4 regions of the Paraburkholderia sp. FT54 genome follow, and region 4 is predicted to be linked to each of the others. Evidence: riboswitches for the same ligand, from Rfam matches in the RefSeq annotation. Region 4 holds a riboswitch; each other region holds the start of a gene.
The links. A riboswitch is a leader RNA that binds a small molecule or an ion and turns the genes downstream of it on or off. The one in region 4 is predicted to bind cobalamin.
Positions count from the first base shown of each region.

Region 1 (3,203 bases), on a different replicon from region 4:
AGATAGATGCCGGGCGTCACCTGCTCGTAGTCGATCAGATTCGAATAGCGCGTCTGGAATGCGCTCAAGCGCATCACGCCGAGCGCATTCGATGCGTACTGCAGCGCGGCTTCGAGCGAATGGCTGCGCTCCGGCTGGATCGACGGATTGCCGCTGAACGGATAGTACAGATCGTCGAAGCTCGGCGCGCGAAACGAATCCGAATAGCTTGCGGTCACCTTCCAATGACCGGTGATGTCGAAGCCATAGCCGAGATAGTAACTGTTCGCTCCGCCGAAATCGGAATACTGGTCGCGCCGCACGTTGGCCTGAATCTGGTTGCGCCCAAAGCGTCCTGTATAGCCGACGAAGCCCGAATCCACATGCCGGTCCGGCGGCGCGAACGTGTCGGAGTCGAGGCTCTGGTCGAGATGCTCATAGCCGACCTGCAGCTTCTGCTGCGCGGCCAGCGCGAAATCGTTTTGCCACGTGTACTGGCGATTGTCGGTATCGAAGCGGCCGTTGTACACGCCGTTCGTGTTCGACACGCTGCGGTCGTCGCCTTCCGCGACGATCAAGTGCGTCGTCCACCAGTCGGTCAGCTTGCCGTTCGCGAACACCGAGACCTGGCGCACTTTGCTATACAGGTTGTTCAGATCGGTTGGTACGCCGTACGCATTGTCGTAGCTGTCGTTGCCGTTCGACTGAAAGTAGCTGGCGCCGGCGTCCCATTTGTCGTTGAACTTGTGGCGCAGCGAAGCCGAGATGCTCTCGTTCAGATAGCCGTTCGCATTCGGATTGGCGTTGGGCGCCTCCTGCGGATTGAGTGAAGAGAAGCCGTCGTCCTTCGATCGCGCGAGCGAAATGCTGAAGGTCGTGTTGCCGTCTTTATCCAATGCGCCGTTCACGCCCGCCTGCTGCGTTTGCGTGTGATAGCTGCCGTAGCCCAGCGAAAAATTGAAACGCGGCGGGTGGTCGCCGCCCTCTTTCGTGAACACCTGCACCACGCCGCCGATCGCGCCCGAGCCGTACAACGCCGACACGTTGCCGTTCACCACCTCGACGTGATCGGTCTGGTCGAGCGGAATCTGCGCGAGTTGCGGCGCGCCCAGGCTCACCGAATCGACCCGCACGCCGTCGATCAGCAGCAGCGACTGCGTCGACGACGCGCCGCGCAAGTAGAGGCTAGTCGTCGAACCAGGGCCACCTGTGCGCGAGATTTGCGCGCCCGGCGCGAGTTGCAGGAGGCCGGGCAGATCGGTCGCGGTGGTGTCGGCGATATCCTGCTGATCGAACAGCGACGTCTGCGGGATCGTGTCGGCGAGTGCTTGCGGCCCGCGCTCCGCGGTCACCACCACGGGCGACAGCACCGCCGAAGACGGCTCGGCAGCCGATGAATCCGCCGGCACGGACGAAGCAGATGACGAAGGCGCGCCTTGCGCATGCACGACGATCGGCAAGCCCGCGAAGGCGAGCAGCGCCGCGCGGGCGAGGGGGGACTGCATGGGATGAAAGTCCTGTGGATAGCGTGCGCGGCCCGCTTCCCCGCAGGCCGATGCGTAACGAGGCGCCCGCGTATTTAACATTGTCGCGCGTGACGTGCCTCTCCCTCTGGCCGGTATCCGGGCTGGCGACACATCGATTCCGCCTTCCCACGCGTGACGCGCAGTGGCACACTCGCGAGTTGAACTTCCAACACGCGGTCAGGATCGACTTGCATGACGAATGCGGTCGCTTACCGTTGCGGGGGCAGCGCAGGTTGGCGCGTTCAGGCGAACGGCGCGCCCTGCTTCCCGTTTAACTGCGCGCGCCGTTGAGAAGCGCACGCGGGCACCAGAGTGCGGGCAGTTTATGAGCGGACTCGGGGTCCGTCAAGAATGGTGGCGACGCAGGCCATCCGTTCTGTTAAGTGCAGGCTATTGTCCGACGCATGAGTACTTTTTCATCATAAGGTCGATAAAAGCCTGCACAAAGCGATGTTGTTACGTCTCGAAACGAGACAATTGTCGGAACCTGCGACATTCCGCGCTAAAATGCGATGTCTTTAGAGGACGCAGCAGATGCTCACCGAACTCGAAACACTTTCACAGAATATCGGCAAGCTGATCGCGATCAGCCAACGCCACAATGAAGCGCGACTCGCGCTCGAAGAGCAGCTCGCCCAATCGCGCGCCGACGTCGAAGCTACGCGCACGGAACTTGCACTGCTGCGCGAGGAACGAAACGCGTTGCAGGCCGAACGCGACGCGCTGTCCGCGAAGATCGACGACGCTCAGGTGCGCCTGAATGCGATCCTCGAAAAGCTGCCGCGTGCCCGTGCGCACAGCGAGCCGGACAACCAGCTCGATCTGCTCGAGCCCGCTCAGCACGAAGCCGAAGCCGCGAGCGACGTGACCCGCCACGGAGAAAATGCATGACCACCAAGCAGATCGAAGTATCGATTCTCGGCGTGCCCTATCGCCTTGCCTGCTCGCCGGAAACGGAAGCCGCGCTGCTCGAAACGGTCGCACGCGTCGACGCCGAAATGTCGAAGATCCGCAATAGCAGCAACGTGCGCGGCACGGATCGCATTGCTGTCATGGCTGCGCTCTCGCTGGCATCGGAACTGCTTAAGCTGCAATCGAGCGTGAGGCACGGAGAAGCATTTCCCGCTGAGGAAATCCGGCGTACAATGCATCAAATGAACGAACAACTAGGTACTGTGATTGAGCAGTACAGCATGCAGTAAGTATCGTGTGTGTGTTATCGTGCAGCCGGTCCTGAGATCGGCGGCGGATTCAAACGAAGTGCGTGAGCACAAGGCGTGCAAGATTCAGCAAACGTTTGAGTTCAATCGGTAGTTCGTCATTCAGCTTCATCGGTTTAGCTTCCCTGCCTGGTTCGCCAAGGTCATATATTCCTTGAACCAATGCCATGTGCACGGTTGCGGAAATTTGTAGCACGGGTGTGCGCGTCACTCTGTCTGATGTACCCGAAGTGTTGCTAACTGCGACCAATTCTGAACCCCCGGTTCAGGATGCCGGCCTAGCGGCTAAGGCGGGGACCTTATTTAGAACGGCATCGGACTTCGGTTCGGTGCCGTTTTTCTTTGGGCGCTGTTTTTTGTACGCCGATTTCTTCCGCATCTTCAACCTCTTAACGTTCAATTCGATTCATGCGCTACTGGCTAATGAAGTCCGAACCGGACGAAGCAAGCATCGACCATCTCGCCACCGCCCCGCGAC
Region 1 covers NZ_CP134195.1:3,241,067-3,244,269, forward strand. Annotated here, with positions in the region: gene RI103_RS15050 (TonB-dependent receptor domain-containing protein) at 1-1,484, opposite strand, end outside; cobalamin riboswitch at 1,575-1,832, opposite strand; gene RI103_RS15055 (ATPase) at 2,040-2,396, shown strand; gene RI103_RS15060 (cell division protein ZapA) at 2,393-2,707, shown strand; RNA gene ssrS (6S RNA) at 2,845-3,026, shown strand; gene RI103_RS15070 (EVE domain-containing protein) at 3,134-3,203, shown strand, end outside.
Region 1: linked by a shared signal. The riboswitch ahead of RI103_RS15050 (TonB-dependent receptor domain-containing protein) and the one ahead of RI103_RS25880 (oxidoreductase) in region 4 are both predicted to bind cobalamin.

Region 2 (3,203 bases), 1.2 Mb from region 4:
GCTGGAAGTATGGGCTCGAGGATTTGCCCGCTTACGCAAGCGGCTCGGGTGACGCTGCGTCCGCTGCGGCGCTCGAAGCGCGCTATGCGCAGCGTGACGTCACCGTGCTGCTCGGCGGCGCGGATTGCGATCCGCAGCATCCGGCGCTCGACCGTTCATGCGCCGCGCAAACGCAAGGGGATCACCGGCTCGGGCGCGGACTGGCATTTGCGCGCTATATGGCGTTGCGGCATCCGGAAGGATTGGCGAAGCATCGGACGTTTGTGATCGATGGTGTCGGGCACGATGCGAAGGGGATTTTCGCGTCGGCGCAGGGGCTAGCGGCTTTGTTCGGGACCGGCCTATAAGGTGCGCCACCAAGGCACCGTCTTGAGGCAATCGGAGTGCACGGGCACGAAGTGTGCTGCCGCGCTAATGCTACCTGTGAGTGACTTCAAGGACCGCGCCGCCATGAACCGAACCCGATTGCTTGCCACCGCCTTTGCCGCTGCGTCGCTTGGCGCGTTGCTACCATGCAGCGCAAATGCCGATGACGCGCCTAGCCCGTGTACATCGCTGAAACGGATAGTGGCGGCCGCACCTGGCGGCCTCGCCTCGTTGACGCCGGACGACGGCAAAGGCGTCGCGCAACCCTACGGCGACGATGCGCAATGTTCGGCGAGCGGCGCTGCATATCAATGCACGTGGACGCCGCATCACGACGCCGGTTCGAACGCCGACGCGCTGCAAGCTGTCGCGGCGGACGTCGCATCGTGTCTGCCGGACGCGACGCATGATCAGAATTCGCCGGGACGTCAGCACTTTTATCTGGGCGCGAAGGGCAAGCGCACCGACATCACCGTGACGCCGACCGCTTCGAACAAGCTGCGTCTGGTGGTATCAGGCAAGTAAAGCAAGTCGCCGTGCGAAGCGGCTAGCGTGACGCTGGCCACCACGTCCAGCCGCGCGATGAGCACCGCAACTCGATCATCGAAAGCGGCGCGATTTCAATGTGCGGAAACACAACGGGCGACGCGCCGAGCACATACACGATCGCTGCCCGGAGCACCGGCGCGTGGGTGACGGCGATCACGTTGCGCGGACGGTTCGATGCACGATCCGTCGCGCCGTTGAGCGCATCAAGCCATTCTCCTACCCGCTTCACCAGTTGACTGAACGACTCGCCGCCATGCGGCGCGGCGTCGGGATCGAGTGTCCATGCGGCGAGGTCTTGCGGCGCTTCGGCAGCGAGTTCGGCGAGCCGCCGTCCCTGCCATATGCCGTAGTTCAGGTCCGCCAGACCGGCGTCGACCGATGCGATGAGGCCCAAGGCCGCTGCCGTATCGCGCGCGCAGATGGCCGGGCTGACGAAAGCGGCCGCGTTGTCCGCGATCGCGAAACGCGTGCGGGCGGCGTGGGCTTCGGCGAGACCGCGGGTGTCGAGCGGGTCATCGACGGGAAAACGGCCTGCCCGCTGGGCGGCGGTCGATGCGTGACTGACCAGTAACAGCCGTGTGTCCATTCCGTTCATGTCCTGTGAAGCCACGCGCCGAAGCCAGACGCGGGTGCGGCTCAAGCGTACGTTTTGCGTTGCCGGGTGCCGAAGTTTAGCGCGTAGAATAGCGGGACTGCGAAGCGCGGAAGCCGGTGAGAGCCCGGCGCGGTCGCGCCACTGTAATCGGCAGCACAAGCCGAAAGCCAGACCTGAGCTTCGCACCTATCCTATGCAATGACTATCGGGGCGCGTTACCCCAGGAGATGTCCATCATGAACGAAGCTGTTTTCGATTCAGCCAGTCAACCCGTTGCTCAACCCACCCCGATTCCGCTGCGCGAGTTGCTGCCTTGGGTCGTGTTCGGCGGTTTGCTGCTGTTGCTCGCGCTTTACTTCGTGGGTGCGGAACAGGGTGCCACTTCGCTGGTGCCGGGCATGTACGTGCATGAGTTCGTGCACGACGGCCGCCATCTGCTCGGCTTTCCCTGCCACTGACGGAGTCGACCATGGTTGGTAAATTGTTGGTACGCGGCATGCTTGCAGGCATCGCCGCGGGACTCCTCACGTTCGGCTTTGCCCGGGTGGTGGGCGAGCCGCAGGTCAATCAGGCGATTTCATTCGAAGAAAAAGCCGACGCCGCGAAAGGCGAGGCTGCTGAACCTGAGATCGTGAGCCGTGATACGCAGCGGGGTATCGGCTTGTTGACTGGCGTGGTGACTTACGGCGCGGCATTCGGCGGATTGTTCTCGCTGGTGTTCGCGTACGCCTATGGGCGCGTGGGCGCATTGAGTCCGCGCGCGTTGTCCGCGTGGCTTGCGCTCGGCGCGTTCATTGCGCTGGCGATCGTGCCGAATCTGAAGTATCCGGCGAACCCGCCTTCGGTCGGCGATCCTGAGACGATCGGGACGCGGACTGGTTTGTTCTTCCTGATGATTGCGATCTCGCTGGCGGCGATGGTGTTTTCGCTCAAGGTGCGGCGCCGTGCGGCTATCAAGCTTGGCGCGTGGAATGGGTCGATTGTGGGGGCGGTGGTGTTCATCGTGATCATCGCCGCGGTGCAGTTGTCGATGCCGACTATCAACGAGGTGCCGGAGGCTTTCCCGGCGGTGCTGCTGTGGAAGTTTCGCGTCGCGGCGCTGGGTATGCAGGCGATTATGTGGGCGACGATCGGGCTGCTTTTTGGGGCGCTGGTCGAGCGGAGTGCGTTTATGCGGGTGGGGGGAAGGTCGGCGGCGAAATCGGTTTGAGGTTTGGATTTGATGAGCGCAACCGCTTTGGTGGTTGCGCTCTGCGCTTTTTGCGCGTCGGCGCCGCGTTTCGCGCGCAGTGGTCAGGAAGGGTTCTGCTTCAAGGAGTTGGGGCGGTTGTGGGGTGGTTATCCACAGGCTTAGGAACAATTTCTGTGGGTAACTCTCGGAGGCGCTCAAACCTTCCTTGTTTGAAGCTGGGCGGCTGAACGATTGTGTACGCCACCAATCGCGGGGCGATCATTCTGGCCGCCACAGAGAACTTATCAGGTCCGGTCTTCGCCTGCCACCCCATCCGCAAATCAAGCCTCGCCGGCACGAGCACCCGGTTAATGCCCGGCAACTCTAGTCCCCGCTTACACGATCCCGGCCCACTCCGCCTGCTTCCATCAAGCACCGGAGATACCAGACCAATTTCCCATCGCAGCTATGCAGACGGTTGAACCGGTCCCGCTCGTGACGACGTCGGGCGGCTATGCGCTG
Region 2 covers NZ_CP134196.1:2,612,015-2,615,217, reverse strand. Annotated here, with positions in the region: gene RI103_RS31390 (alpha/beta fold hydrolase) at 1-347, shown strand, start outside; gene RI103_RS31385 (hypothetical protein) at 451-891, shown strand; gene RI103_RS31380 (histidine phosphatase family protein) at 914-1,501, opposite strand; cobalamin riboswitch at 1,566-1,708, shown strand; gene RI103_RS31375 (CbtB-domain containing protein) at 1,747-1,968, shown strand; gene RI103_RS31370 (CbtA family protein) at 1,980-2,720, shown strand; gene RI103_RS39755 (transposase) at 3,066-3,203, opposite strand, start outside.
Region 2: linked by a shared signal. The riboswitch ahead of RI103_RS31375 (CbtB-domain containing protein) and the one ahead of RI103_RS25880 (oxidoreductase) in region 4 are both predicted to bind cobalamin.

Region 3 (3,203 bases), 230 kb from region 4:
ATGAGCGCTTACGCCTGTTGCGTTTCGACGCTCGACGGCACGCCTAGCGCCGCGTCGAACGCACGCTGCAACGCGGCCCGATCGAGGTCCTCGCCGATCAGAACGAAGCGGCTCGGACCGCTTTCGCCGGCCTGCCAGCGTCGATCGAAATAGCTGTCGAAGCGGCGCCCGACGCCCTGAATCACCAGACGCATCGCCGCGCCCGGCAGCGCCGCGAAACCCTTGACGCGATAGATCGTGTTCGTTTCGACCAGCCCTTGCAGCGCGGCGATCGCTGCCTCGCGAGAGCGCACATTCGCCTGCACGACCACCGAGTCGAATTCGTCGTGATGGTGGTCGGCGTCGTCGGCGGAGCCGTGGTGATCGTGGCGCAAGTGGATCGTTTCTTCCGATGCCGCTTCGAGGCCCAGCAGCGTGTGCAGATCGAGTTGCCCCATGTGCGCGCGCACGATCTTCACTTGCGGCGGAATTTCTTCGCGAATCGACACTTCAACCGCGCTTTGCTGCGCGTCGTCGAGCAAATCGGTCTTGTTCAGAATCACCAGATCGGCCGCGGACAACTGGTCTTCGAACAATTCGTGCAGCGGCGACTCGTGATCGAGATTCGGATCGGCCTTGCGTTGCGCGTCCACGGCGACGGGGTTGTCGGCGAACTGACCGCTTGCCGCGGCCGGGCCGTCCACCACGGTGAGCACGGCATCCACAGTGAAGCTGTTCTTGATCTGCGGCCAGTTGAAGGCCTGCACCAGCGGTTTCGGCAACGCGAGACCCGAGGTTTCAATCAGCACGTGATCGATCTGGTCGCGGCGCTCCACGAGCTTTTCCATGACCGGGAAAAACTCCTCCTGCACGGTGCAGCACAAGCAGCCGTTCGCCAGTTCATACAAGTGGCCTTCGGTTTCGACGCCGTTTTCATCGCAACCGATCCCGCAGCCCTTGAGGATTTCCCCGTCGATGCCGAGTTCGCCGAACTCGTTGACGATCACCGCGATGCGCTTGCCGCCCGCATGCTGAAGAATATGCCGCAGCAGCGTGGTCTTGCCGCTGCCGAGAAAGCCCGTGACGATGGTGACGGGGATCTTGCGCATTTGAGTTTGCATCGTGAGGTCCATCCGTAGGAGTTGCACGTGCACGCCGGCGTGTCTGTCCACATCGATCAGGCAAACGGGGCACGCGCCCAGCCAGCCACGACAAAAACAAAACACGGGGACGAACGACGGCGTTGCCGCGACAACAGAAAAACAGCAAGCGGGAATGAGTCATGAACGCAGCGCCGCATCCCCGCGGCGTTTGTCCTTCGTTGTCTGGCCGGTATCCGGGCTGGCGAAAGCGCCGCTTCCCCTTCCCGGACGAGTGATTTCTCGCCCAGTGGTGATATGCCGACGCGGCCTTGCGCGTGGACATCGAAGCCGGCTCCGCGGCGCTAATCAACTGAACTTAGCGCCACATTTCGCTTACCGTTGCGGGGGCAGCACAGGTTGACCCGATCCATGGCAGGCGGGCCCCCTGTTTCCCGTTTAACTGCATGCGCACGAGCGCGCACACGAGCACCAAAGTGCGTGCGAGTGTAGGCCCGCGGCCCGGTGCCGTCAAGGAAACACAAGCCGCAAGCGCTTATCGGACGGGGCGCCATGTGCTATCGTATGCGCGCGTTTGGTGCCCGCACATGCATTCGCGTGTGCAGTTAAACGGGAAACAGGCGGCGCTCCATGCGCTCAACCTGTGCTGTCCCCGCAACGGTAAGCGACCTGCGGCGCAAACTTGAGTTCTGTTGCGCCGCGCATGCGTTTTTTCGATGCCACTGTCCGGCACATTCCAGCGAATGCGGACGGGAAGGCAAAGCGCATGAGGCCGCCAGCCCGGATACCGGCCAGACGCGGAGGCGGCGAACCTCAGGGCAACATCGCGCCGCCGGCCGCCGGAATCCGCGAGGGACGGATGTGAAGGCGCTGAAGCACGACGTGGCGCGCTCGCGTATGCAGGTTCTGTGTGGAACCGCTGCGAGCCGCGCATTGCGCCGTGCCTGAATCCGTAGCACTGCATGACCCCAAAGTCCGCCGACTGGCGACCCTTCGCGCTTGATCCCGCCTCGCCTGTCACGACATGGCGCTCGCCATGCACGCCGCGATGACCCGCGCCTGGCTGATCGGCGCCGGCCCCGGCGACGTCGAACTCATGACGCTCAAGGCCACCCGTGCGTTGGCGCAAGCCGACGTGGTGCTGGTCGACGATCTGGTGAATCCCGAGGTGTTGCAGTTCGCGCGAGCGGACGCGCTCGTCGTGTATGTCGGCAAACGCGGCGGCCATCCGTCCACGCCGCAGGACGGCATCGTCGCGCAATTGCTCGAGCATGTGCGGGCCGGTCGCAGCGTCGCGCGTTTGAAAGGCGGCGATCCGTTCGTATTCGGCCGCGGCGGCGAAGAACAGCAGGCGCTGCACGAGGCGGGCATCGAGGTGGAGATCATCAACGGCATCACGGCGGGGATCGCCGCGCCCGCGGCGATCGGCATTCCAGTCACGCATCGCGATCACGCGCAAGGCGTGGTGTTCGTCACCGGACACGGCGCGGGCAGCGGCGAACCCGACTGGGCCGCGCTCGTGGCCACGCGCATGACGCTCGTGATCTACATGGGCATGCGGCGGCTCAACGACATCGTCGGCGCGTTGCTCGCGGCCGGCATGAGCGCCGATACGCCGTGCGCGGCGATCGAATCGGCCACGCGTCCCGAGCAACGTCACGTGCTCGCGCGCCTCGGCGAGTTTGCCGACACTGTCGCGCGTGGCGGACTCGGCTCGCCGGCGATCGTGGTGATCGGCGGTGTCGCGTCGCTTGCGTTGGCCCGCGCGGCCGCGTCTGCCGACGCCGCCACGCCTTCCATGGATGGAGCGGACGCGCCATGAGAACCCTGAGCGTCGGCATTGGTTGCCGTTTGCACAGTTCGGCTGAGCAGATCGAAGCCGCGGTGCGCATCGCGCTTGCCGCGCATTCGTTCGACGAAATCCGCACCGTCGCCTCGCTCGATACCAAAGCTCACGAGGCAGGCCTGCTCGAATTCTGCGCACGTCATGCGCTGCCGTTGACGTTGTTCAGCGTGGATCAGATCGCGTCGCTGGCCGTAGCAGAGCCTTCGGCGGCAGTGCGCGAACATCTCGGCGTGGACGGCGTCTGCGAGCCGTGTGCGTTACTTGCCGCGACGGCGAGG
Region 3 covers NZ_CP134196.1:1,640,689-1,643,891, forward strand. Annotated here, with positions in the region: gene cobN (cobaltochelatase subunit CobN) at 1-2, opposite strand, end outside; gene cobW (cobalamin biosynthesis protein CobW) at 9-1,100, opposite strand; cobalamin riboswitch at 1,289-1,570, opposite strand; cobalamin riboswitch at 1,638-1,890, shown strand; gene cobA (uroporphyrinogen-III C-methyltransferase) at 2,128-2,901, shown strand; gene RI103_RS26880 (cobalamin biosynthesis protein) at 2,898-3,203, shown strand, end outside.
Region 3: linked by a shared signal. The riboswitch ahead of cobW (cobalamin biosynthesis protein CobW) and the one ahead of RI103_RS25880 (oxidoreductase) in region 4 are both predicted to bind cobalamin.

Region 4 (3,203 bases):
CACCGTCGCCGGCCGGCTTCGTCACCTCCAATAGCGTGATCGGCAACGCCTGCCGCCAGGTATCGAAACCGCCGAGCGGCTGCGCATCCGCGAGCGCGATCCGCGTCAACGTCCCGCCGTGCCGCTCGCGCCATGCCGCCAGCGCCGCCTCACCTTGCAAGGTGACCGCATTCGCGACCAGCCGGCCGCCCTCGCGCAGACTGTCCCAACAGGCCTCCAGCACGCCCGGCACCGTCGCGCCGCCGCCGATGAACACGGCGTCCGGCACCGGCAGTCCCTGCAGCGCTTCGGGCGCGCGGCCTGCCACAAGCTGCAGGCCCGGCACGCCCAACGCATCGCGATTGTGTTCGATGAAGCGCTGCCGCTCTGTGTGCCCTTCAATCGCAATCGCGCGGCAAGCCGGATGCGCGCGCATCCATTCGATGCCGATCGAGCCGCTGCCCGCGCCCACGTCCCACAGCAATTCGCCGGGCGTCGGCGCAAGGCGCGCGAGCGTGATGGCACGCATGTCGCGCTTGGTCAACTGACCGTCGTGGCGAAAGGCGTCGTCGGGCAAGCCGCAGGTCAGCGGCAGACGCGGCGCGCCTTCGGTGGCGCGGCAGTCGAGCGCGATCAGGTTCAGCGCGGCCACCTCGCCCGCGGACCATTGATCCGCACGACCGTCGATGCGCCGCTCCATCTCGCCACCAAGGTGTTCCAGCACGCACATGCGGGTCGCGCCGAAACCGCGTGCATTCAGCAGTTCCGCGAGCGCAGCCGGCGTGCGCCCGTCCGCGCTCAGCACGAACACGCGCGCGCCGTCGTGCAGATGCGCGTTCAGCGTCGGCAAGGGCCGGCCCACCAGCGACACCGTCGCGACGTCCTGCAACGGCCAGCCGAGGCGCGCGGCCGCCAGCGACAACGACGACGGCGCGGGCAGCACCCGCAACTCGCCAGTCGGCAACTGCCGCGCGAGCGTCGCGCCGACGCCGAACAGCATCGGGTCGCCGCTCGCCAGCACGCACACCGCGCCGCCGCGCTCGGCCAGCAACGGCGCGAGGTCGAAGGGACGCGGCCACGCGGCGCGGCGCGCGGCGAGGCGCGCGGGCAGCATCGCCAGATGGCGTTCGCCGCCGTACACCACCGACGCTTCCAGCAAAGCACGCCGCGCGGGCCTTCCCAAACCGGCGAAGCCGTCGTCGCCTATGCCCACCACCGTCAGCCAGGCCGGCATGCATCCATCCTCATTCTGTGTCTTCAAATAATGCGCTGTGCCACGCCGATCAAAGCGTCCAGCCTCGTTGTGCTGTTCGAAAAAAGGCATAATACAGCCGCCGGTGCCCTTCGGGGCCGAAGAGGGAACACAGTGCCGCTGTGGCTGCCCCCGCAACTGTATGCAGCGAGTCCGCCTGCGCTCCGCGCCACTGGTTCGACCGGGAAGGCCGCGGCGGACCATGACCTGCCAGCCAGGAGACCTGCCGGCGAGACTGTTCGTGCCAGCCAACATCGGGCGGGGTGTACCGATGCCGCAGCAATGCCCGCCTCGCGGCATGCTCGGGCCGTCGCGCGACGCTAAACCGGTGTCCGTCTTGAATCAAGCTTCGCCTTCCACCGTTTCATCCGACGCGGCCAGCACGCCGCGGCCCTCGGCGTGTCCGGGGCTGCTGCGCATCGTCGCCGCGCGCGACGGCGGGATTTGCCGGATCAAACTGCCAGGCGGCGAGTTGAGCGCGGCGCAGGCACGGGCGGTCGCCCAGGCCAGCGCGCGGTACGCGGCCGGAGTGATCGAGCTGACCAATCGCGCGAATCTGCAGCTGCGTGGGGTGAAGCGTGGCGAGGAAGCGGCGTTGATTGCGGCTTTGCTCGACGCAGGCCTTGGGCCGGCGACGGGCGCGCAGCGCGCCGCGGATACCATGATGGCGAAGAACGCCGTGAACGCGAACGTGGCGAGCGCCGTGGCCAGGAGCGCCGCCGATGCCACTCGCGCACCCACCGCAACCTCAGCCGACGACGTACGTAACGTGATGATCAGCCCGGCTGCCGGGCGCGATCCGTTCGCACTGTGCGATACACGGCCGCTGTGCGCCGAATTGCTCAGTCTGCTGCAAAGCGAAGCGCGGTTCGCGGCGCTGTCGCCGAAATTCGCGCTGCTGCTGGACGGCGGCGAGCGGCTCGCGAGAGTGGATCATCCGCATGATGTGTGGCTGGCGGCATCGAACGAGGCGGATGGTGTGCGATTTGTGTTCGGGTTGGCCGGTTGTCCGCCTGAGCGCGAAAATGGAAACACCGGCTCGCCATCGCAAAGCCAACATGGCGGTCCTCCCCGCGCGGCTGAAAAAGCGCCCACGGACAGCACTGGCGCGTTGGCCGCAATCCTGCCTTCACAAGTCCCCGCACTGGTACGCGCGCTGCTGCTCACGTTTCTCGACCTCGCCGCCGCCGACGCCACGCGCATGCGTCACCTGTTGGCCGCGCATTGCGCTAACGCGCTACTGCACCACGCCCAGCGATACCTCGACTTCCCCCTGACGCGAAACGCGAAGCTAGCCGGCTGGCATCGCGGCACCGCGGCCGACGCCAGCCTCCGCCTCGGCGCCCACGCGCAACGCGTGCCCGGAACCTGGCACGCAGGCGGCCAGCCGCCGCTCGGACGCCTCGACGCCGACGCCTTGCGCGGCCTCGCCGCCCTTTCGCAGCAGCACGGCAATAGCACGCTTCGCCTGACACCCTGGCAAAGCGTGCTGTTACCCGACGTCGCAACGCACGCCGTCCCCGCCGTGCTGGCCGGCTTGACCGCACTCAGTCTCGCCTGCGATCCCGCGCAAGCCATCACGCGCCTGATCGCCTGCGCCGGATCGACCGGCTGCGCCAGGGGCCTCGCTGACACCAAGGCCGACGCGCTGCGTCTGGCGGCCCGCCTGCCCGCAGGCGTCGACGTGCATCTGAGCGGCTGTGCGCGCTCGTGCGCCGCCGCGCATTGCGCGCCGCACACGCTGCTGGCTGCCGCGCCCGGCCTCTACGACCTTTATCGACGCGACGGCCAGCCCGGTTTCGGCCAGTGCGTCGCGCGCCAACTGACGATCGACCAGGCCGCCGACATGCTCGCACGCCTGGCCCGGAGTGATACCGATGCTTGATTACCTTCGCGACGGTCAGGAGATCTATCGCCAATCCTTCGCGACGATCCGCGCGGAGGCCGACTTGTCGCGCGTTCCCGCCGACCT
Region 4 covers NZ_CP134196.1:1,414,935-1,418,137, reverse strand. Annotated here, with positions in the region: gene cbiE (precorrin-6y C5,15-methyltransferase (decarboxylating) subunit CbiE) at 1-1,213, opposite strand, end outside; cobalamin riboswitch at 1,298-1,477, shown strand; gene RI103_RS25880 (oxidoreductase) at 1,530-3,116, shown strand; gene RI103_RS25875 (precorrin-8X methylmutase) at 3,109-3,203, shown strand, end outside.